Regions from separate parts of the Paenibacillus sp. MER TA 81-3 genome, predicted to be linked through region 2. Evidence: riboswitches for the same ligand, from Rfam matches in the RefSeq annotation. Region 2 holds a riboswitch; each other region holds the start of a gene.
What was found. Region 2 has a riboswitch for cyclic di-AMP ahead of M3650_RS02765 (CAP domain-containing protein). Riboswitches for the same ligand answer to the same signal wherever they lie in the genome.
Positions count from the first base shown of each region.

Region 1 (7,587 bases), on a different contig from region 2:
CGGTCGCAGGTCGGCCAGAAGCCGAACGACCGCATCCCACTCCGAATGCTGCCGTATATGCTCAAGCTCGGCATGCAAATTCGCCGACGGCAACACCATCGAGTAGAACAATCGGCATGGCTGGACAATAAACGGAATCTGATAGGCTGATGCTTGTGCAGACAACTGTCCCGCTTCAGGTACAACAAGCACGCAATCGTAGTATGCCTGCAATTCACGAGTCAGAAAGAGAAGCAGTTTTTCAGCGCCGGTAATGTAAGTCTTGTTGCATAAATGGGAGAATAAGAGCATCTTTGGTTTCATCAGGTTATGCCCGTTCTGCCGTCTTGCGGGGAACAGGTATCATTCCACCTCCTTTGCCAAGGTACTACAGTATATTAGTCCACGACGGGTATCGGCACGACATTTGAACCTAATACAAGCGTACAATTTACGAAGCAGAGCCACTTGTCCGTTTCCAGTTCCTGTTTACTCTAGCAGCCGCCATACAGTTCCGTAGAAATCCGAATCTATGAATTATTAGAAGACATCAATCAGTTGCAAAAGACAAAGTTCATACATGAAAATAGCGCGTTCAAACTGACGGTGATTCGCTTCATCCGATCCTTTGCTTCATTCTCCCCTTCCATCAGGAGGCGGTACGTCCTTTGACATTCTTGTTCACCGCCATCGTGATCGGCCGTTTCATGGCAGGATATACGTAACCGCATGAGCCTTAATCCTCGACGCTCTTCGGGTGAATGGAGCGAAAGGCCACTGCACGGAAGTCAGACAACATGTTTTCGATAAAAAGGAAAGGGAGTTCTGCGCTCTGAACATCTTCTATTCCGATTTTTATGAATTCTGTAAACTCAAAAAAACTCGCCCTTGCAAGGACGAGTTTGGCTGTGGAGAAATCTAGAGATTTGTCGATCGCCCATTCTCATAAACAACACGATTTCATGCGGTGGGTGACTGCGATCGAGAGCCCGCCAGAATAAATTCCGATAACAAAAAAGAGACCTGATCCGACTGTGTATAAATGACGTAATCCGCACCGAGAAGCCGGTAAATGGAACGCGGATGATGACGCTTCGTTATTAGCGTAATCGGCTCACAAGACCATTGCCGGCATACTTGAAGCAGTCGACACGACAAAACAAAGCTTTGTTCGAACAAGAAGAAGCGCCCCACTGGCACTTCGGGTATATTCCATTCTTTAGGATCAGTCGTGTTGACTCGACATACATGCGCGACACCCAGCTTCTCCATTCGCTTCACAAGCCGACCGTTATTGGCGATAGCCGCAACGGAAAGACCTGCTCCTCTCAACTGGCGAATGAAATCGACGCCCATGGCATTCGGTGCGAACACGGTAATGATTCGTTCCGCGTCGTACATATTCAATTCCCTCCTGTCGTGTCCGATGCCCTGCTTTTAGAAGAAAGAGGTGCGTCGACAGTTAACAGTCGGGCGCGCCTCTCTCCGTACGCTTACGAGGTTAGCTGACGGATTCGGAGGCGAAGAGTCCCCCTACCGGACCAGACGAATTGTCTGGCTTCCAGATTCACCCCTTGCGAACGGCCATACCGGCATCATCCTGCCAGTCAGCTCTGTCCGCTTCATTTGGTTCCCCCGTTCCCGCCAGACAGCGGGATTCAGCGAATAAGACGCAACGGATTTCATTGATACTGCTGAACTGAATCTTACCCCTTTCCCGGGCTTGGTGTAAATGGAAATGAAAGCTTGTTACAAGCAATCCGGCGCAAATCTGGATATAAAACAGCTCTTTCTCTTCATCAATGGATTCATTTTCTCATCAACGCTCACTGAAGCTTATCCCCTCGTGATAGGAAGAGATAAATGAAGCTTTTCACTTGAAAGTGGCAGTTGTAAGCGATTTACTTGTCGTTTCACTCCAAAATACTCCTTTGGCAACCCGATAAGAAGGCGCACAGACATAACAAAGCCCGGACGGTAATCGACCGGGCGCTCCATCATCCGAAGATGATGCTTAACATCTGATTAAGGCGGTTCGCATAAGTATGATCGCGCAATGTTCTGGCCAAACCACGAAGTGCAATCTCGCGGCGTTCCTGCTCATGTGATAAATAGTAATCGATTTTATCAAGCATCTCTTCCGGTGAGCTATACGTTTCGATTTCTTCTCCTGGTGTATAGAACCGGGCTAAATCATCGCGCACGTCGGTCAATTGCAGAGTGCCGCAGCTGCATATTTCAAAGGTGCGCGGATTCGGGGAAGCTGCAGTGATGTTGGCGGAGTTCTGATTGACCGATTCGTCATCATGTGCGCGGTGCATGTTGATGACGATTTTCGTACCGTTATACGACGCTGCGGTCTCCTGTGGATCCATCCAGCGGCCGAGTTGGATGTGATGCGCATATTTTCTGAATTCGGAAAGGCGGTCCCACCAGAGACCGGAAATGACGATGTTGCGCTTGATCAGCTGCGGCAGAATCGGTTCAATCGACTTCACCCGATTCCAATATGCCGAACCAATAAAGGTAAGATCTTGCCGGAGCGGAGATCTCGTCTTGATGGGACGGAATTGACCCGGAAAGGCGGCGAACGGCAAATAATGCGCGTTCGCGCCAATCCCTTGATAGAACGGAACGCTGTTCGCTTCGAGTGTGAACACATAATCATAATGCGTAACGATATCGGCCATCATGCTCGTATAGTACGGATCGTCCGTAATCCACAGCGCAGTGCGTATGCCATGAGCGCGGATTTCATCCACTTGCTCGACTGGGAAATCCATTCCATCCAAGGCGACGACAAGATCAGGACGAAGCTGGACTGCCGTTGCGGCGACCGGGTCCCGTGGTCCTGCCACGGACAGCTGGCCTACCATCCCCTGGAACGTCGAGATGATGCCTTCATCCAACGGAGAGTATGGGTATCCTTTTCCGGTCGAAACATACAAGACATGCAAGGGGCGAGATGACACCTGCGCTTGTGTCGTATTCACAATATAATCCGCTCGCCCTCGCAAATATCCCTCTTGGTAGCCTCCTTCAAAACCGGCTTTGCGTCCTTGGCGGCGAGAATGCTCCCTCGGATGAACCACCCCCGTACGGATCCGTCTTCTTCGCCGTATACGAAATGTTCGCATGAGATCTCTCCTTTTGGTCATCAGTGGTTTTAAGAGCTAACGAATGTTTCCAGCAGCCGTTGTACGCGATGCTCGAACGTATGCTTAAGCAATGTCGTGTGCAATCCTTGCACTGCGACTCGCTGCCGGATCGTTTCATGCTTCAAATAGTAATCGATCTTGCTCATGAGCTCCTCAGGACTGGTGAAGGTCTCAATATCCACGCCCGGCGTATACATTTCTGCAAGCTCACTGCGCACATCGGTCATTTGCAGCGTACCGCAAGCCGATATTTCGTAGGTTCTCGGGTTTATGGACTCCCCGCCTAACTGATGGCTGTTGCGGTTGTCTGAACCATGCTCGACAGGCCGGTGTACATTAATAACGATTTTAGCGCCGTTATAGTACGTTGCCGTTTCTTCAATCGGTACCCAGCCTTGACGAATATGCGGACGGAGAACCGCATACCGGCTTAATCGCTCCCAATGTCCGCCCGCAATGATTACCTTCTTGTCAGCAAGAAAGGACGCCATATGGTCGAATAGGTTCACGCGATTCCAGAATGCATTGCCGATAAAGCAAATATCGTGCGAATAAGCAGGTTCGGCACGCAAGGGACGAAAGGTGGAGATCCCCGCTCCAAGCGGAAGATGAAACACACGACTGCATCCTAACTGCTTATAAAACGAAACGCCGCTTCGCTCATGGGTAAAGATGAAATCGTAGTAAGGAGCGGCAGCAGCCGTATCTTCTGAAAAGTAAGGGTCATCCACAAACCAAACTGCCGTCTTCATCCCCATCTGGCGAAGCCGCCCAATATGCTCAAGATGTTCCGGGGGATACACGTGCAAGCCGTTCATCACAAGTACGAGATCAGGCTTCATCCTCTCTGCTGCTTCCGCCATCTGAGCGGGCTCCACCTGTGCGCATTCTCGAGTAAGCTTCGTTAACGCCTCGCATACGCCTCGGTCAATTGCGTCAAATCCTTGCGGTACGTAAAGGACTCGCAAATCGAAAGAAGACAGCTGCGGCTTAGGCGTGCGCTGAACCGTTGCTTCGCATAACCCCATTCGATACCCTTCTGAATACCCGCTCCGAAAGGCATGCGTCTTGATTCTCGTCCTTTTGGTATTGCGATCTTTTCTCATGCTTCGTTCACCCTGCTTCTGGCGCAAGCGGCACAGAACGCCATGAAATTGTTTTTAAACACGCTTCATCATATGCCGCCCCGGCAAATGCATCATGGACGCTTATCCTTATGATTCAAAAAAGGCGGTTACCCAACCCCATTTCATGATGATGGAGCAACAAAAAGGCAGACCGACAACCCGCGAAAAGTACGCAAGCGTCAGACTGCCTATGCTTCGTGTTTAAACAACCTCATATAATTATGCTTGACCGGAATATGCCATCTGATGCCCATCTTCAAATCCTTTGGCAAATCCAGCATTGAATCCATCATTATACGTCTCGTTAAATCCTTGGTTATACGCCCCAGTGGAGGCTTCGGATTTGGGTAATCCTCTTCTGCGGCGGGCCGTAAGCTTCTTATGGCGCCGCTGGGAGCGCAGCGTCCGGCGAAGACGCGACCGCCGCGAGAGCAGCCGGCTTTTTCCGCCCCGCCGCAATGCTCTTCCTGCTCGAAGTGTTGCCTTCCGACGTCTGCCTGCGATCCGGGTCCGTCGTACTCGTTTGACCTTTCTCAATTGATTCATCCTCCTGTGCTCCTCGGGTTAAGATACGCTGCAGCTTACAAGCTGGATGCAACCATGGCGATGTAGGAGTTCCTAAGGTTAGCTGGCGCGAACGCCAACCCGTAATCATTCCGCACAAGCTAAGCTGATAATCGGATAATAGGCGGATATTGTCTTTTATTCGCTTTGCAGATGTATCGGAATGATCCGCAACATCCGCAACTTGCTCCAACATGCGAGCTAAAGCCGTTTGACTACGCACAATAGCTTGAATCATATCGATTCTTGCCCGCTGCTCCTGCTCCCTGTGCATCATTACAACTTATCTCCCAAATCAAATTCTCCACTGAAAGATCCGTCCGCAGTACCGTCTCCGAATCCACCCGAGCTACCGCGATCCAGCACCGCCTTCATGTTGTTTGAGAGACTGAGCTGTAATTTCGTCAAACCGTCGATGACCTCTATGATTTGCTCGTGAACTTCCAAGGGATCACTCAATTGATCTTTATGAGTGACAAAGGCGCTATCCGTCAAATGGTTCAATAACCAATTACGCATTTTTTCGGCTTCCAGCGCTTTCGCTTCAAGTATCATGGACACGTTCCACTGCATTTTTGCCATAGCGTCAAGTATTAAATGGTAGGACCGCTCTCTGCTCACCTGACACCATCCTCCTTACACTGTGCTTTATTCCTCAGAATCATCGTTCAATTCTTTCATAATGTGCTGCAATTGTTCTGCCATCGCTTCTTCCAGCTCCGCTAAACCGTTCAAATAAGCAACAATGTTCTTGGACACAGTGGCCGATTGCTCCTTCAGACCACTAATGCCCTCAAATTCAGGATGGACATCCGGCAGTGCGTGAATGATTTGAGCCATGCGGACCGCGACTTGACGCTTAGCGTCCAATACTCGAGCCATATGCTGCTGTGAATTCGATATGTGCACGATAATTTCACTAACGATATGTTGCATGGTCTTACCTCCCAAATCCGGTACACGAATGGCCGGCAGCCTGCGGACGTATTCAGCCATTACCTTCTACAACATATGCTACGCCTAAGGAGACGTAAACGGGCCAATCGCCCAAAACGCGCACCGATCGAATAAAAAAAAAGAGCATGCGTACGGCTCTTTACGCATACTCCAACGATTACAAATGGTACGCTTGGATAATGGGAGCCGCCATAATGGGCAGCCCTTCTTGTAAAGATTGCCGTTCCTTCTCCGTTCGAACGGTCATTTTCCCATTAAGCTGCCAGCGAGCAACCGCATGCTCGCTCATCAACTCCCGGTACGAATCCCCTTGACGTTGGTACCATCTCCCCGTTTCAGTCGTAAACACGCCCCCGTCCGGTATCGTTCCGTCCGCAGCCGATCGCTCGTTCCATTTGTGAATGGCCGTGGCCGCATTCATAACCGGACCGGTAGCCCATCCCCGCAAATCAAGCTGGGATACTTTGACGACGGGAATATTCAGCTTGCCCTGGATTGGGTATTTGGTTCCATGCTCGATCCAATACAGTGTCTCCGTCAATCCGGTGACCGCGACGTGCGTCGGATAATAAGCATGATTTCGCTCAGCCGGAGCACCGTTGTTCCGCTCACGTACCCGATGAATCCAATCGTAGGGATTGCCCCACTTCTTGCTGAAGAAGGCTGCATTCCGATTGTTTACCTCTTGGAACTTATCTCCTAACGCCTTCATGCTGGCACTGCCGAAATGATGAATGAACGTATCGCGGGCAATCATCAGCTTGCGCCTGTTTAATCGGACGCGAATGATATAATCTTCATCTTCGAAATTACCGACTTCGAAGCCTTCATCGAAATACCCCGTTGCCTCGAACAATTCGCGCCGGAACAAGAGACAGAAGCCGACAAGGCGATCGATGCGCTGCCATTTCCCAGCATTGGGAACGTTATGCTTCGCCGCAAAAGCGTACATATCTTCTATCTTTTCATACGGAACCGGGATTTGCTGATCACCGCTAATATAGTTCGTAACCGGACCGACCATTCCAATACTAGCGTCGCTATCCAAACAGTTCAGCAGATTGGATAACCAATTCGGGGTCACAAGAATATCGTTGTTAAGCAAACATATCGTGCGGCCCTTCGCCATCATCAATCCGGTATTGATTGCCCCAGAAAATCCGCGATTGATTTCATGGATGTGAAACCGAAGTTGACTAATATGCCGATACAAATATTGAGGGGTGGAATCCGTCGAAGCATTATCGACTACGATAATTTCATACGGAACTTTCGTATGCTTTTGAATGCTCGCTATACATTGCTCCAACAGCTCCGCCTTATTAAAAGTCGGAATGACGATGCTCGTGCCCTCAAAAGGAACACCGTACTGCTCTTGACCGGCACGCAGGCCTTCTGCATACCCAACCGAATACCCTTGCTCATGTCGCTCGTATTTGATTTGTTGTTCAGACATTGGCTGCGGAAACGATTCAGAACGCCGCCGGCGCAGTTGCAGCTTGCGTACAGATCGCCGTTTACGGGCCATAAGGCCTCACCTCCTTAGCTGTGCTATCCGTCGACTGAAATTACAAAGAAGCCTCGCCGCGGGCAATTTTATTGGCTAGATGACCGAAATCGAGTGCCACTTTACCGAACTGCTCGGCAATGCGCTGCGATAAGATAACGGCAGGAATGCCTGCAGCAATAAGTGCCAAATCATAGTCATGCCGTGACACCTCACGCAAGATGCGAGGAACATCACGAACTCCCATGACCGGAGTAATGACTCCGGCAACAGCTATGCCGCGCTGGCTCAGCAC
Region 1 is NZ_JAMAWB010000006.1:222,303-229,889, reverse strand. It holds gene M3650_RS10605 (glycosyltransferase family 4 protein) at 1-303, opposite strand, end outside; gene M3650_RS10600 (hypothetical protein) at 940-1,380, opposite strand; cyclic di-AMP (ydaO/yuaA leader) riboswitch at 1,454-1,653, opposite strand; gene M3650_RS10595 (CgeB family protein) at 1,977-3,116, opposite strand; gene M3650_RS10590 (CgeB family protein) at 3,146-4,243, opposite strand; gene M3650_RS10585 (hypothetical protein) at 4,644-5,105, opposite strand; gene M3650_RS10580 (alpha-helical endospore appendage domain-containing protein) at 5,105-5,449, opposite strand; gene M3650_RS10575 (nucleoside-diphosphate sugar epimerase) at 5,477-5,764, opposite strand; gene M3650_RS10570 (glycosyltransferase family 2 protein) at 5,943-7,313, opposite strand; gene M3650_RS10565 (GT-D fold domain-containing glycosyltransferase) at 7,354-7,587, opposite strand, start outside.
Region 1: another riboswitch for cyclic di-AMP. It lies ahead of M3650_RS10600 (hypothetical protein); the one in region 2 lies ahead of M3650_RS02765 (CAP domain-containing protein).

Region 2 (7,587 bases):
AATATTGGCATCAAGCTTATTTCCAATTCAATTATATCAAGCCGTTCAATAGTCCTTTGTCCTCTTCCTTATCGACGTGTCCGACGAGCCGGTCAAGACGCGCAATCTGAAAACCATATTCGTACATGGACGCCGCCACTATCGAGAGGCGCAGCATCCCTTCCTGTTCTTGTACACAATGCTGCATTGCCTTCTGCATAAACAATTCGTTCTCTGCTTCCATCAGTTCAATTTCCGTGCTGTCTGGCTTTACCTTGTCCTCGAATTTGAGCAGCACGTGTTCATGACATTTGATAAGCATCTCCAGATGATGATCGAAGAACTTATTCGTCTCCGGCGTCCGGGTTGTTTGAAAATAATGCTCTTCAATCGCATTCAGCACCGCCATCCCCTTCCACAGCGTATTCAGGAGATGCTTGTACACAACCAATTGGCGCGTAGCCCGGTACTTGGCGCGCTTTAACTTCTTCGTCTCTTCCTCGAACAGCTTGTACTTATCCGCAAGCGACTTCATAATGTCTTCCAGAGCTTGCTTCTCTGTTCGGAACGCGGCTTCCTTGATCTCATCCGAAATAATCGTGCGCAGAAGCAGCGACATCTTGTTGAAGACGGTCTGGATCTGCCCGATGAATTGAACCTTCGGATTCGGCGGGAAGAACAAAATGTTAATGAGAAACGCCGAACCGATGCCAATCAGGATTTGCACGAATCGAATCAATGCATAATCCCATTGTCCCGAGGCTTCCATTACCGTAATGACCGTCACGAGCGTCAGACCGACGGTCTCTTCCATTTTCATTTTCAAACATATCATAATGACCAGAATACAGACGATACCTACCGCAATCGGTGCATTGGAAAAGGCCATCCCCGCCAATAATGCTACTACTGCTCCAACCGTATTAGTCTGGAACTGGTCCAGAAAATAACGCCAAGAACGGTAGATGGACGGCTGCATCGCGAAGATCGCAGCTACCGCGGCAATGACCGGTGTCTTGAATTGCAGGAACATACTGATATATAGCGACAGGGTAACCGCGATCCCCGTCTTCAATACTCTAGCGCCAAATGCCACAGTCACCCCTCCTTTAACTAATATATGACGCAATATATTCACTTACTCCTTCTCTATTGGTATCGAGATGAAGTACCTTCCTATTGTATACGGCAAGTCTCCCTGTATCAAGCATCAGGAGGTAAGAGCGCGCGAGGGCGGCCGATTTTAATATGGACGCTGCGGACGCGCAAATAAGTCCTTGCACTTTAGTGTACAAGGACTCTTTTGTTTCAACCGTGCAGCAGACGCTGTCTGATGACTATAACAAAGAAATGACCAGCAAATTATACAACACCAATGGCAAAATGACGTCGTTATTAAAATAATACGAACCGTACAGTGAGCGTTGCGGCATGGGATGCTGGGTATGCAAATAAAGATAATCTCTATCGACATTTGAGATGACCCCATCATATACTTGACCGTCAACCGTCTGAACTCGCACATGCCGATCCTTATACATGTTGCAGACATGGTGAACTTTTTCCCTGGCCGAATGCATGGCTTGAACCATCGCGGGGTCAGCCTGATAAACCAACTGCTGGTGAGCAGGATTATTGTGCAAGGGAAGAACCTCCGTTCTTACTGTAATGAGATATACTTCACCATATGCGCAATTTTTAGGTATCAGCACAGAAACTTGCCATTACTTGTCCGTTTCTGCCGTTTCCCATCTGGCTTTTGCAGGATTTGCCCGCATAGAAAAAATATATCGTCTTTTTCGCTGTCATTTCGATTTCCTCACTCTCTATGGATGTTTTGATTTGGTTGGGAATAAGGATTGCATCCGCAGAGCGATCCGAACTAGTCCGATCATGACCGGAACTTCGACCAATGGTCCGATGACCGCGGCAAAGGCTGCTCCAGAATGGATGCCGAATAGACCGACAGCAACCGCAATCGCCAATTCGAAATTGTTGCTGCCTGCCGTGAATGCCAGTGTAGTCGACACCGGATAACCTGCTCTGATTCGTCTTCCTAGGAAGAACGAGATGAAGAACATCAAAACGAAATAGAGCAGCAGCGGAATCGCAATCCGGACAACATCGAGCGGAAGGCTGACGACCATGTCTCCTTTCAAGGAGAACATCACGACGATCGTGAACAGCAAAGCGATTAATGTCAGCGGACTGATGCGCGGAATGAACGACTTTTCATACCATTCCTTGCCCTTCGCCCGCACCAACACGAACCGGGTCAGCACGCCTGCCAGAAATGGAATGCCCAAATAAATGAATACCGATTGCACAACCTCAAGCATCGTAATCGATATGATGGCTCCTTCCATTCCGAGCCACTCTGGAATAACAGTCACGAATACATAAGCGTAGATAGGGAAAAATATCATCTGAAATACGGAGTTGAACGCAACTAGCCCTGCAGCATATTCCGTGTCTCCCTGCGCCAGATCATTCCATATGATGACCATTGCGATGCAGCGTGCGAGGCCAATCAAGATGAGACCAACCATATATTCAGGATGGTCGGGCAGCAAAAGAATCGCCAGCAAGAACATGAGAAGCGGGCCGATAATCCAGTTCTGCACGAGTGATAAGATCAGCACCTTAACGTCTTTGAATACACGCCCCATCCCGGAAATATAGAAACGATCCCGACGCCAAGCGCCATAGCGAGAAAGATCCATAACGTCAACTGCATCGTTTTCCGTTCACGAGCGCAAAATAAAGCCTGCAGATTGCTCTGCAGGCTTCGGCTTCAAAGTTCGTCATTATCCTGTAAATTCTTGTACCCACTCACCATTGTAGTATGCAACGCCGATTGAAGTATAGCTTGCGTTCAGAATGTTTTTACGGTGACCTTCACTGTTCATCCACGCATTCATTACTTCTTCCGGTGTGCGTTGTCCTTTGGCAATGTTCTCGCCAGCGGTACGATATTGGATCCCTTTGGACTGCATCAGATCGAACGGAGAGCCAAGGGTCGGCGAATTATGATCAAAGTAATTGTTGTCGTACATGTCTTTCGCCTTCACCATTGCGACATTAGTAAGCGCCGCGTCCGATTTCAATGGCTCAAGTCCTGCTTTGGCACGCTCTTGGTTCACTAAATCAACCACTTGCGCGGCGAAATCGGAGTTAGCCGTCACGCCTTGATTCGGATTTGCCGTACCTGTTGCAGGTGTTGTTGGTGCTGGCTTGCTTGGCGCCGGAGTAGCCGGTTCAGGCTTGCTCTTGTTCGGTACCGCAGCATCTGGTTGTGTGACTACAGGCTTCGTATTAGGAAACAGCTTGTTCAACATATCGGTCAAGTTCTGATTGTTCTGCTCATTGCCTTGCAGCATCGTATTGAAATCGAAGCCGGAGCAATCGATGTTCGTCAGATTTTGATTAGGTGCTTGAGCTGCAACATTCAGCGGAGCGGCCATTGCCGAACCTGCTGCCACGACTGGTGCCAGAACGAGTGCTCCCGTGATAACGACTTTCTTGAACGTACTTTTCATTCAGATTATCTCTCCCTTTGCAGCCTACGAGGTTAGCTGACGGGTTCGGGTCAAAGAGGATTACCCCTGCCGCATCTATGCGACTTCACCCCAATGTGTGGTTCCCCCGTGCTCAGATGAGCTTCGGCCTTATTTTTGGTACGTTCAGATCGTAACACGGATTCCCGTTCGATTCATTTTATATTTAATGTTATTTAAAGAAAATATAACCATCTGAGAAGTTCAGCCTATACTTTTTTCCCTATATACAACAAATGAGACGAGGTTCCTAGGATGTATGGACTGTCTGCTGCATCCATAACAATTTGCATGATCGATTGAAACGCTGATTCCCCTTGGTCGCGCCAATATTGCCAGTGCTCCGGCTTCATCAAGCCCGCAATGCTGCCCGATCCGATGAGCTTAACTTGTTCGAACCCATGCGCTTCCATAAACGGCTCAATTTCTTCTATGGGAAAATAATAGGCTCCCGTAAACCTTCCTTCGTCGCTATGATTGAAAATTCCGGTGCACATAAACTCGGTCAGCCCTTCTATTGTGTCATTGGGCTTCCAATGCTGCGGATATAACAGCGAAGTTGCCACGTGCCTCATTCTCGGCATGAATGCGACGAAGACAAGGCAGCCTGACTTTGTCACACGATGCAATTCCTGAGTAGCGCTAACCCGGTCTTCCTCCTGCTGCAAATGATACAATGGGCCTAACATCAAAGAAGCATCGAATTGCTCATCGGCATACAACTGCAAATTTCTCGCATCGGCAACGTCAAAGCCTTGAAACTGGCGCTCAAGCCCGTATTCCCGTACCTTCTCTCGTGCGCTTTCGACCAGCTTTGGTGTAATGTCCGCCAATGTGATGTCATATCCGGATTTCGCCAGCTCTATCGCATATTTTCCGGGACCTGCCCCGATATCTAGGATGTGTCCTTTTTCCGGGAGGTGCGATTTAATATAATGACAATTGACCGTGAACTCCAAAGGTTCCCGCTCGAGACGTCCCCATTCGTCGAACGAAGAATAATAGTTTATCATTTGACTCATCTACATCCCTTCCCCCTTATTGTCCGATATATCAGTTGAATATAGCACGCAGTGGCACATTCTTACAATTCATTTCTAGAGCTAACGTCACCGTTTCAAATGGAGCTGGAAGCAGAGTCACAACGAAAAGACTTGAATTATTGTTGAAAATCGTTCATGAATGTTCTGTATTTGTCATTTTTTCATCATGAAACGTTTCATGATGGGAATATTGATGTAATGAAGTAGTGAAGGAAAAATGTACGATTGGGGTGCTTGGTATGAAAGTCAAGATGACAAAAGGCAAATACGAAGCGTTAACACGCTTGTCGGACGAACACGGATTGGTCATTGCAACAGCGCTCGATCAGCGCGGTTCGTTGAAGAAGTCGCTGACCAAGGCGCTCGGCCACGAAGCCGACGTGAAGCATGTGGAAGAATTCAAGGTGGCCGTAACCGAGGAATTGACCCCATACAGCACGGCCATTCTGCTAGATCCGGAATTTGGCTGGAGCGCAGCGGAAGCGCGTGATAAGCAGTCAGGACTGCTCATCGCCTACGAGAAGACCGGTTATGACGCTACCGTCCAAGGGCGCCTCCCCGACTTGCTGCCGGAGTGGTCTGTTCGCCGATATGCGGACAAAGGCGTAGACGCCATCAAAATATTGATGTACTACGACCCAGACGATGCGGCGCACATTAACGACCAGAAGCACGCGTTCATCGAGCGTGTCGGCGCCGAGTGCAAGGCGAACGATATTCCGTTTTTCTTCGAACCGGTCACGTATTGTGACGACATTGCCGATGCGAAGGGTCCGGAATACGCTAAGGTGAAGCCGGACAAAGTGAAGAAAAGCATGCGCGAATTCACGAAGCCGCAGTATCACCTCGACTGTCTCAAGGTCGAAGTGCCGGTCAACATGACATACGTGTCTGGCACGGCAGCGAACCGGGGCCATGAAGCGGAAGCGGTATATACGCGCGAAGAGGCGCTGCAGCACTTTAGGGATACGGCGTCAATTGCGACGGTTCCGTTTATTTATTTGAGCGGCGGCGTCTCGAACGAGGACTTCATTGAGACGCTGGAGTTCGCTGGCGAAGCAGGCGTTCCGTTCTCAGGCGTGCTCTGTGGCCGCGCCACTTGGCAAGACGGCATTGCCGTGTATGGCGAGAATGGCGATACTGGCCTGCGCGCATGGCTGAAGGATGAAGGCGTGCAGCGCATGGAGCATTTGAATCGAGTGCTGCAGCAAGCGGCGAAGCCTTGGTGGACGGTGTATGGCGGCAAGGATCAGATCGTCATTACCGAATCATAAGAGCACTGCAGGCGATTGATTTAAGACTGCCCCTGTCCAAGACGGACAGGGGCTTTGCTGCGTCGTTCGGTCCTCATCGGCACACATCAGCATCTTGCTGTGGAGATCGAGATGTCGGTAGCAAAAAACGGCGCGTTGCCAATCCGAAATTCGGAGATTTGTTCGGATATTCAGGAATATTCGATGTCGAGTATGTATATATAGAACCTGCGCACATACCCCAAGATGTCCGGCCCGTTCGGGAAGAGATGCGGGAATGAAACGTCAGATTCACATCAACTCCACATTACAAAATGTGTAAGTGTCCTGTAAGGTTCATAAATATCATTTTTTAAGCCATTTTGCTACAATATTTGTGTATCGTGCAGCCATATTTTCAGCGTAGGATGGAACAACAAGGGCGGACACTCACCTCGTGCTTATACATGCGATGTAATCGGCTTGACCTCATCTGCAGCAGTCCCGGATCAATGTAAAGGAGGTTTCTTATGGATGAACGCGCAAAAGCACGACTTTGTTTTTTCGCCTATATACTGATGCTTATCATTTTTGATACGGCCTATTCATTTATGATTTTAAATATGTTTCTGGCTTTTGCCGCTTTGGAGCTTGCTTTTTTATTGCCCTTATTTAAAGCAAAGAGCAAGCGGGAAATCCCCGTTAGTGCCGCTTTTTATATTGTTTTTATACTGTTATCCCCTAATGTCCTTTACGTGATAACGGATCTCATTCATCTCAAAATTTTTGAGTTTAATTTTAAAAAAGGTTTGATTGTTGAGGAATGGTGGAACTTTTTTGTTTTAATAAGCGGAGTAGTATTGGCTATTTATTATTACATTCTTATGTTAAAACAGATTCACAGTCTTATCTTACATATAAAGTGGAGCAAGACGATCCTATTGGCTTTTATAATCCTGTGCAGCATTGGGGTCTACATAGGAAGATTTCTGCGTTTTCACTCTATTCATTTATTTGCAGAGCCATTCTCGTTAGTCAGTCAGGTATTGAGTTCAATCAATGGGGATTCTTTGCTATTCATAGGTTGGATGAGTATGCTGCAGTTCATCATGTGGTGGTTATTTTCAGATTCAAGGCGGAATTCGTTATGAATGACACTTACACTTGGTTATTTACGGTATGGATGATCACGATAGGTGTTGTTATGTTATTTACACAAGTTTACGTTTCAAGACTGCTGTATCGTTATGAAAAATCTGTGTTGTGGGGCTGTATTGGGTTTATACTGTTGTTTGGTCTTAATATGTATGTTTATCAAATTATAAAATTAGAAAAACGTGCAGGCTATGCTTTTGAGCGATTAGATCCGCAAGCTCGAAAAGTTTGGAGACGAGTTTATGTCCTCATTCTTATACAATATTTGTTGTTCTTCGTCTTTTTTGGGTGGCTTTCATCTCCCGGATAATTGAACAATGTATTGATATACTAAAAGTAGTATTTTAAAATAACACTATAATAAACATTTCAAAAAGGAGGCAACTCATTTGATTGATGAACTTCGGAAAATCGGTTTATCCGATCTGGAAGCAAGATGCTACTTGGTACTGCATGAAGTACCGAACATATCGGGTTATGAGGTGGCCAAAAAAGTATCTGTATCCCGCTCAAATGTGTATGCGGCACTCCGGTCTTTGACAGACAAAGGAATGTGCCGGGCGGTTGAAGCCGAACCTGTTTTATACGGCGCCGTGCCCATTGAGCAGCTCGTTCGACTGC
Region 2 is NZ_JAMAWB010000002.1:110,424-118,010, forward strand. It holds gene M3650_RS02750 (FUSC family protein) at 32-1,075, opposite strand; gene M3650_RS02755 (hypothetical protein) at 1,317-1,622, opposite strand; partial or broken gene arsB (ACR3 family arsenite efflux transporter) at 1,806-2,716, opposite strand; gene M3650_RS02765 (CAP domain-containing protein) at 2,787-3,518, opposite strand; cyclic di-AMP (ydaO/yuaA leader) riboswitch at 3,525-3,657, opposite strand; gene M3650_RS02770 (class I SAM-dependent methyltransferase) at 3,746-4,558, opposite strand; gene M3650_RS02775 (tagatose 1,6-diphosphate aldolase) at 4,819-5,853, shown strand; gene M3650_RS02780 (DUF1361 domain-containing protein) at 6,342-6,962, shown strand; gene M3650_RS02785 (hypothetical protein) at 6,959-7,276, shown strand; gene M3650_RS02790 (TrmB family transcriptional regulator) at 7,356-7,587, shown strand, end outside.

Region 3 (7,587 bases), on a different contig from region 2:
AATTCCCGCAATTTACCCAAGTTCCCTCGCTGGAACAGCGAGGCATCGGAATGATATCCTAGATTGCCTTCAGACACCCTCGTCAAAATCGTCTCCGGCGTGACGTCAATCAATCTCACTTCGTCCGCGAGATTGAGCACATCCGCCGACACCGTCTCCTCCACCGCAATGCCGGTCAAGCGGCGGGCGATCTCTGTCGCCCCTTCCAACTCATACACGTTAACTGTAGTGATGACGCTGATTCCATGCTGCAGCAAACAGCGAATATCTTCCTCGCGGGTCGCTAACGGGGCACCTTTGCGGTTGCGGTGAGCAAGGCCATCGGTCAACACAACTTCGGGGTTCCGTTCAATAAGCGAGTCGACGTTCAAATCTTTGCGTTCTACGCCGCTTTTGTGCCAGTGTATGCTCGGTATCCGTTCCAAATCGCCAAGCTGCCCGATCGTTTCCGGACTTTGATTCGTAGAGACAGCGCAAATGACGACATCAATGCCTTGCTTCTTCAATATCTGGCCTTCGCGCAGCATATGATAGGTCTTCCCCGAGCCGCTGACCGGACCGATATATACTTTTAATTTCCCGCGCCGGATGTCGGAAATGGAGGCAAGAATCTCTTCCGGAGTGCGGCGGCGAAAGCTGTCCATTGAATTCCTCCTTTCCAGTAATTGTTCACACATACTGCCACGACTTATTATCATCATACACCCACGCTGCGGTGCCTGCCGTTTATTGCAGCAACCCCGCTCTACAGAAGTGAAGCGGGGCGGTACGCAAGCAGGGCGGCAGCTTTATTTTTTCATCAGCTCATCCAGAGCCAGGTTCAGCTTCAGCACATTGACCCGCGGTTCGCCAAAGAGGCCAAGCGAGCGCCCTTCGGTATGCTGCGCAACGATCTTGTCGAGCTCGGCTGCTGGAATTCCCGTCAGCTTGCTTATTCGCGGAATTTGCACTTCCGCCGAATCTGGAGTGATGTGAGGATCCAATCCTGAGCCCGAATTCGTAATCAAATCTGCCGGCAGCTCGCTTACCGGCACATCAGGATTGCTCTTCTGCCAATCCGCAACCGATTGCTGCACCCGCTTCACTAGTTCAGGATTAGACGGACCGTAGTTGTTCGATCCCGATGCATCTGCCACATATTCAATGCTGGATACGCGTCCTTGGAAATAATGCGGATCCGTAAATTTCTGCCCGATTAATTCTGATCCGATAATTCCGCCTTCCGCATTCTTGATGAAGCTCCCTTCCGCATAGCTGGGCATGAGGAGCTGCGCCAGACCGGTGCTTACTAATGGATAAATAAATCCGCACATAATAATAAACAAAATGCCGATTCTGACAATCGAAAATAGATAAGAACTTCCAGAAACGTCCTCTGTCGTTTGATTTGTCATTGGTTTCATCCTTTTTCATTCCTCTCTATATCCATAGATTTACGGCTATATCGATAAGCTTGATGCCAATGAACGGAACGATAATTCCGCCCAGACCGTAAATGATGATGTTGCGGCTCAACAGCTGCGACGAGCTCATCGGTTTGTACGTTACACCTTTCATCGCCAACGGAATGAGCAGCGGAATAATGACCGCATTGAAGATTAACGCTGACAAAATCGCCGAAGTCGGGGAACCTAGTCCCATAATGTTCAAAGCCTCCATATGCGGAATTGCAAGTGTAAACATCGCCGGAATAATGGCAAAATACTTCGCCACGTCGTTCGCAATACTGAAGGTTGTCAGTGCGCCGCGCGTCATAAGCAACTGCTTGCCGATTGCGACCACTTCGATAATTTTGGACGGGTCGGAGTCTAGATCGACCATGTTCGCCGCTTCTTTCGCCGCCACGGTGCCGCTGTTCATCGCAAGTCCCACATCCGCTTGCGCCAAGGCTGGCGCATCATTTGTCCCGTCACCGGTCATAGCGACCAGCTTTCCTTCAGCTTGTTCGCGGCGAATGACCGCAATTTTGTCTTCCGGCTTGCTCTCCGCAATGAAATCATCCACGCCTGCATCCCGTGCAATCGTGGCAGCGGTAAGCGGATTGTCGCCCGTGCACATAATCGTCTTGATGCCCATTTTGCGCAGCTGGTCGAACCGTTCCTTCATGCCCGGCTTTACCATATCCTTCAAATAAATGATGCCGTACATGACATTGTCGACAGCGACTGCCAGCGGCGTGCCGCCCTCCCGCGCAACCGCGTTCGCTTTGTCATCCAAGTCGGCGGGAATGACACCGCCTTGCGCAGCCACCCATGTCTTCACGGCGTCAACCGCCCCTTTGCGCACTTGGCGTCCGTCCAGTAAATCGATGCCGCTCATCCGAGTTTCCGCTTTGAATTCGATAAATTCGCCGCCTTCCGCAAGAGAGGCTTCATACGAAAGCAGTTGTTTCTTCATCAGCTCGATGACCGATCGACCTTCCGGCGTTTCATCCTTCACCGAGCTGATCGCTGCCCATTCTGCTACTGCAGCGAGCGATTGGTCGCTGACAGGAATGAATTCGCTTGCCATCCGGTTCCCGAACGTAATCGTGCCGGTCTTATCGAGAATCATCGTATTAATATCTCCAGCCGCTTCCACCGCTTTACCGGACATCGCCAGTACGTTGAATTGGGTCACGCGGTCCATCCCGGCGATCCCGATAGCGGACAACAGCCCGCCAATCGTCGTCGGAATGAGGCAGACAAGCAGGGAAATGAGCACTGGAATTTCCAATTCGATTCCTAAATAATTCGCTATCGGGGCAAGCGTCATGACAACGATGAGGAAAATGAGCGTCAAGCTGATAAGCAACGTGTTCAATGCGATTTCGTTCGGCGTTTTCTGCCGCTTCGCCCCTTCGACGAGCGATATCATCCGATCCATGAACGATTCGCCCGGGTCACTCGTAATCTTCACCGTAATCTTGTCACTGACGACCCGAGTGCCGCCGGTGACGGAACTGAAATCTCCGCCCGCTTCCTTGATGACCGGGGCCGATTCACCAGTAATCGCGGATTCATCAACCGAAGCCAGACCTTTAATAACTTCACCGTCACCCGGAATCATATCGCCTTGCGCTACGATGACGATATCCCCTTTACGCAGATTGGCCGACGATACAACCTTGATTCCATTGCCGACTACTTTGTTCGCGACGATATCTTTCTTCGCCTTCTTCAACGAATCCGCCTGCGCCTTGCCCCGCCCTTCGGCGAGGGCCTCTGCGAAGTTGGCGAACAGCACGGTAAACAACAAAATAAAGAACACGGTCACGTTAAAACCGATACGCTCCTCCGCGCCAAAAACTTCTGGCAGAAGCACCATGAGAAGAACGACGAACGTTCCCAATTCAACCACGAACATGACCGGATTTTTCATCATGATTACGGGATTGAGCTTCTTAATACTATCTATCGCGGCTTGCTTGATCAATTCGCCGGTTAACAACGATTTTTTGTTGGCTGAGTTCATTTCCGTTTCACCTCATCTACTAGTTCCTGATCAAAAGGGATATTATTGAACAACCTCTACTATCGGAGTGTCAGATGTTCCGCAATGGGTCCCAATACAAGCACGGGCAAGAAGGTCAGTGCGCCGATAATGAACACGGTTCCGACGAGGATGGCCGTATACAGCGCATTGTCCGTACGAAACGTTCCGATCGTTTCTGGTATCCACTGCTTCTTAACCATCGAGTCTGCTACACCGAGCAGCGCAATAATCGAGATATACCGTCCGAACAGCATAACCAGGCCCGTAGAAATATTCCAAAATGGCGTGTTGTCTGCCAGCCCCTCGAATCCAGATCCATTGTTTGCTGCCGACGACGTAAACTCATACAGCACTTGAGAGATGCCGTGATAACCCGGATTGGTTATGGACCCCCTGCCCAAATCGGTCAGGAAAGCGATCGCCGTTGGAACTAAAATAATGAACGGATGGGCCAAAATAGCAATCGCCACCAACTTCATTTCCCTGGCCTCAATCTTGCGTCCCAGAAATTCCGGCGTTCTCCCGACCATAAGACCGCACAAGAACACGCCCAGTATGGCATACATCAACATATTGACCAAGCCGACACCGTCTCCGCCGAACACACAGTTCAGCATCATTTGCCCCAGCGGCACTAAGCCGCCGAGCGGCGTTAATGTATCATGCATATTGTTGACTGTGCCGGTCGTAGCTGCCGTCGTTACGGTCGTGAATAGGGCGGATTGGGCAATGCCGAAGCGCACCTCCTTCCCCTCCATGCTGCCTTGCGCAGCATCGATGCCAAGTGCGTTTATCGCCGGATTGCCTTGACTTTCCGCATAATAGGCCAGCGACAAAAACATGAGAAACAGCATGCTCATCGCACCGAAGATGACCCACCCTTGCTTCTGATTGCGGGCAAATTTGCCGAAGGTGTAAGTCAATGCAGCCGGGATGCACCACATCGATAATATCTCAATCACATTCGTAAGCGGGTTCGGGTTCTCGAACGGATGAGAAGAGTTCACCCCGAAAAATCCGCCGCCGTTCGTACCCAAGTGCTTAATCGACACCAGCGAGGCAACCGGGCCCCGCGCAATGGATTGCACGTCTCCTTGCAGCGTTGTCGCCTGCACCGTAGCCCCGAAGGTTTGCGGAACTTGCAATGCAACAAGAATAAGCGTCACAACAACTGCGAGTGGCAGCAGTAAGCGCGTATGCGCCTTGACAAAGTCAACGAAAAAGTTGCCAAGCGTATTTCCTTTGGACGTAATCCCGCGAATAAAGGCGATGGCCACGACGATACCGGTGGCCGCTGACGTGAACATCATCATCATAATGACCGCCATTTGCGAGAAATAGGTCAGCCCGGATTCACCGCTGTAATGCTGTAAATTCGTGTTAGTCATAAAGCTGATAATCGTATTGAACGAGAGTGTCGGCTCCATATTGTCGATGCCGTTCGGATTCAGCGGCAGCAGCTTCTGCACTCGCAAAATGATATATCCTAGCACGACCAGCACAATGTTGGTCAAAATCAAACTGAGCGTATATTTCTTCCACGACATGCCGGAGCGGTTCTTCAGACCCGCAATGCCATAAATGACATTCTCGAACGGTGTAAACAGCTTGTCGGTCCGGTTCGGTTGATTAGAGAACACATGGTACATATAGCTCCCTAATGGTTTGACAAGTAGAAGCAGCAGAATAAGAACCGCCGCAATTTGCAAAATCCCCATGGATAGGCTCCCCCTCTAATGTATAAGTTCGTCGTTCGGTTAAAATTTTTCCGGATGAATCAGCGCGTAAATTAAGTACAGGAACAGAAACACGATACAAATGGTGAGGAACATCATCGTTCGTCTCCTCCCGTTTGTTCGACAACTTTGCCGCACCATGCCAAAAATCCGCAGAACATGGAAAAGACAAGGGCTAGAGCAGCAATCATATATAGATCAGACATGTGACAACCTCTCTTCATTAGCATTGTTTTTAACACGCAATCGTGCTCTCACGCCCAAAAAAGGCAATAAAAAAGAAACCTGCGAGAAAAGGAACTTTCTCGTGGTTTCTGGGCACAGTCTATTAAACCGTGTCACACACGACGATCGTTGCCTCTCTCCGTACGCTTACGAGGTTAGCTGACGGATTCGGGCGCGAGAGTCGCCCTACCGACAGTGAACTGTCGGATTCACCCCGTGAGCTCGGTCAACTATGCGCCCAAGCTCGTTGGTTCCCCCGCTTTCTGCTTTACAGAAATTAAGCGATAAATTTGAAAAGGTACAAGCTATGATTTTCATTATTTTCATGAGAAGACAATAAAAAGCCACAGAGGCATAAACCCTGTGGCCGATTAATCGATCACGAGTCCTCATCCTCTCTCCTACGCTTACGAGGTTAGCTGACGGATTCGGGCAGTGAGAGTTGCCCTACCCCGGAATTAGACCCATAGAATCCAATTCCGCAGGATTCACCCCATGACCGTTCTCCGACTCTCACATCGGAATTCGATCAGATGTTGGTTCCCCCGCTTTCTGCTGTGCAGAAATTAAGCGATTCAGAATGCTGAACGGATAATTTAATTCATGAACGTATATTACGTCTCGGCAGTTACTTTGTAAAGCAGCCAAATTTCCAAAAATGACTAGAAAACGGCGGCTTTTGGTCTGCCAAAATCGATTTATACTTCTAAATCCATTTATCGCGTTCATTATCTCGTTCTTGCTCGGTATTTCAGAATACTTCCTCTGTAGGGCGCATCATATGAGCACAGTCTCCCTTCACCCATTTTGCGCAGAAATCGTGATGCGGTTTCTGCATTTTCAGAAAACATTAGCTTTTCGAAGAAACAACCGTAAAATCGCGAAATAAACAGTTCCTATTTGTAAATAAAACCAATTTCCCAGCCGATTCGATGAAAATATACGGTTTTTTAACTGTTTTCACATTGTACAAAGCATAAAGGAAATGAGTAAGATACGTGTCGTACACCATCATTCTTTCTGATTGTTCAATTATGCCGCAGCAACCCGCGGCAATCAGTCATGATGGCTTCGCTGCGCGCAAGACAATGCCTGGAGGGAATGAACATGGCAAAGCAGCAAGCGGAACGAATCATTAGCAATTTGGAATTGTATCAAATATCTGTGTCGTCCGGACACGGATTGGAAGGCGGCTCAAGGCCGCTAACGTTGGTATTGAAAATTTCCTGCGCAAACGGCGCCGTTGGTTGGGGCAAGTTACTGTTTTATCATACTGCTCCGCACTTTGATCTCATTCACTGGTCGCGGCGGCTGGATCAGGTAAAAGGGAAAACTGTAGTGGAAGCATTCGAGCTTGTGGAGGAGATGAAGGGAACGTGGTGCTTTGAGAAAGTTCAGCTTGCAAAGCTCGCCTTAAGGGATTTACTTCCTCTGTCCAGACACCGTTTCTGTCCAAAGGAACGCCTCTTAATGGAGAGATCGCAAGCCTATTATTGCATTATCTGAATGGGCTGCGGATAAACAGCGAAAGCCCCCAAAAATTGGGGGCCGTATGTATATTTGAACTCAATGAATAAGTCAGGCTGCTTGCTCCGCAAAAGAAGAGGCCGAGTATTTAAATGCGAGATAACCGAGGTAAGCATATACAGCTACAGAGATCAGGGAATTAACACTAATGGCCATAAAGGGAAACAAAATCAGAACGGCTTTCGCCCAAAGGCCATACGGCAAATACTTGATATCGCTGGATATAAGCGTCAGCCATACTCCTAGCAGAAAGGAATAACCAGCAACCGCGCTTAACGGAATCGTATAAAACATAAAGTCCAAGACACCATAGCTAGAATAGGGCAGCACCTTGAACAGTAAAGCTTGAAGAAACCCGACTCCTATCCCGCCAAATAATAAATACAGCCTAAAAGGCGAAGTCAATTACCTCATTTATCCTTATGCATGAATTTATAGAGAAGCGCCCTTATCGCGAGCCGGGCGGACAGGCGTATTTCCCGAATTGACGACAATCATGACGATTGTCAACTCCGCCGCCACTCCTAGCGATTGGGCAAGCGCACCGATAGTGCCGTTCCATCCAGGCGTCATCCAGACACATAAGATGAGAGTCGCAATCGTAAGAACGACGTTCCCCATTTGA
Region 3 is NZ_JAMAWB010000008.1:151,329-158,915, reverse strand. It holds gene M3650_RS13470 (universal stress protein) at 1-644, opposite strand, end outside; gene kdpC (potassium-transporting ATPase subunit KdpC) at 789-1,394, opposite strand; gene kdpB (potassium-transporting ATPase subunit KdpB) at 1,420-3,453, opposite strand; gene kdpA (potassium-transporting ATPase subunit KdpA) at 3,513-5,192, opposite strand; gene kdpF (K(+)-transporting ATPase subunit F) at 5,232-5,306, opposite strand; cyclic di-AMP (ydaO/yuaA leader) riboswitch at 5,564-5,729, opposite strand; cyclic di-AMP (ydaO/yuaA leader) riboswitch at 5,825-6,018, opposite strand; gene M3650_RS13450 (hypothetical protein) at 6,543-6,941, shown strand; gene M3650_RS13445 (hypothetical protein) at 7,014-7,256, opposite strand; gene M3650_RS13440 (MATE family efflux transporter) at 7,395-7,587, opposite strand, start outside.
Region 3: another riboswitch for cyclic di-AMP. It lies ahead of kdpF (K(+)-transporting ATPase subunit F); the one in region 2 lies ahead of M3650_RS02765 (CAP domain-containing protein).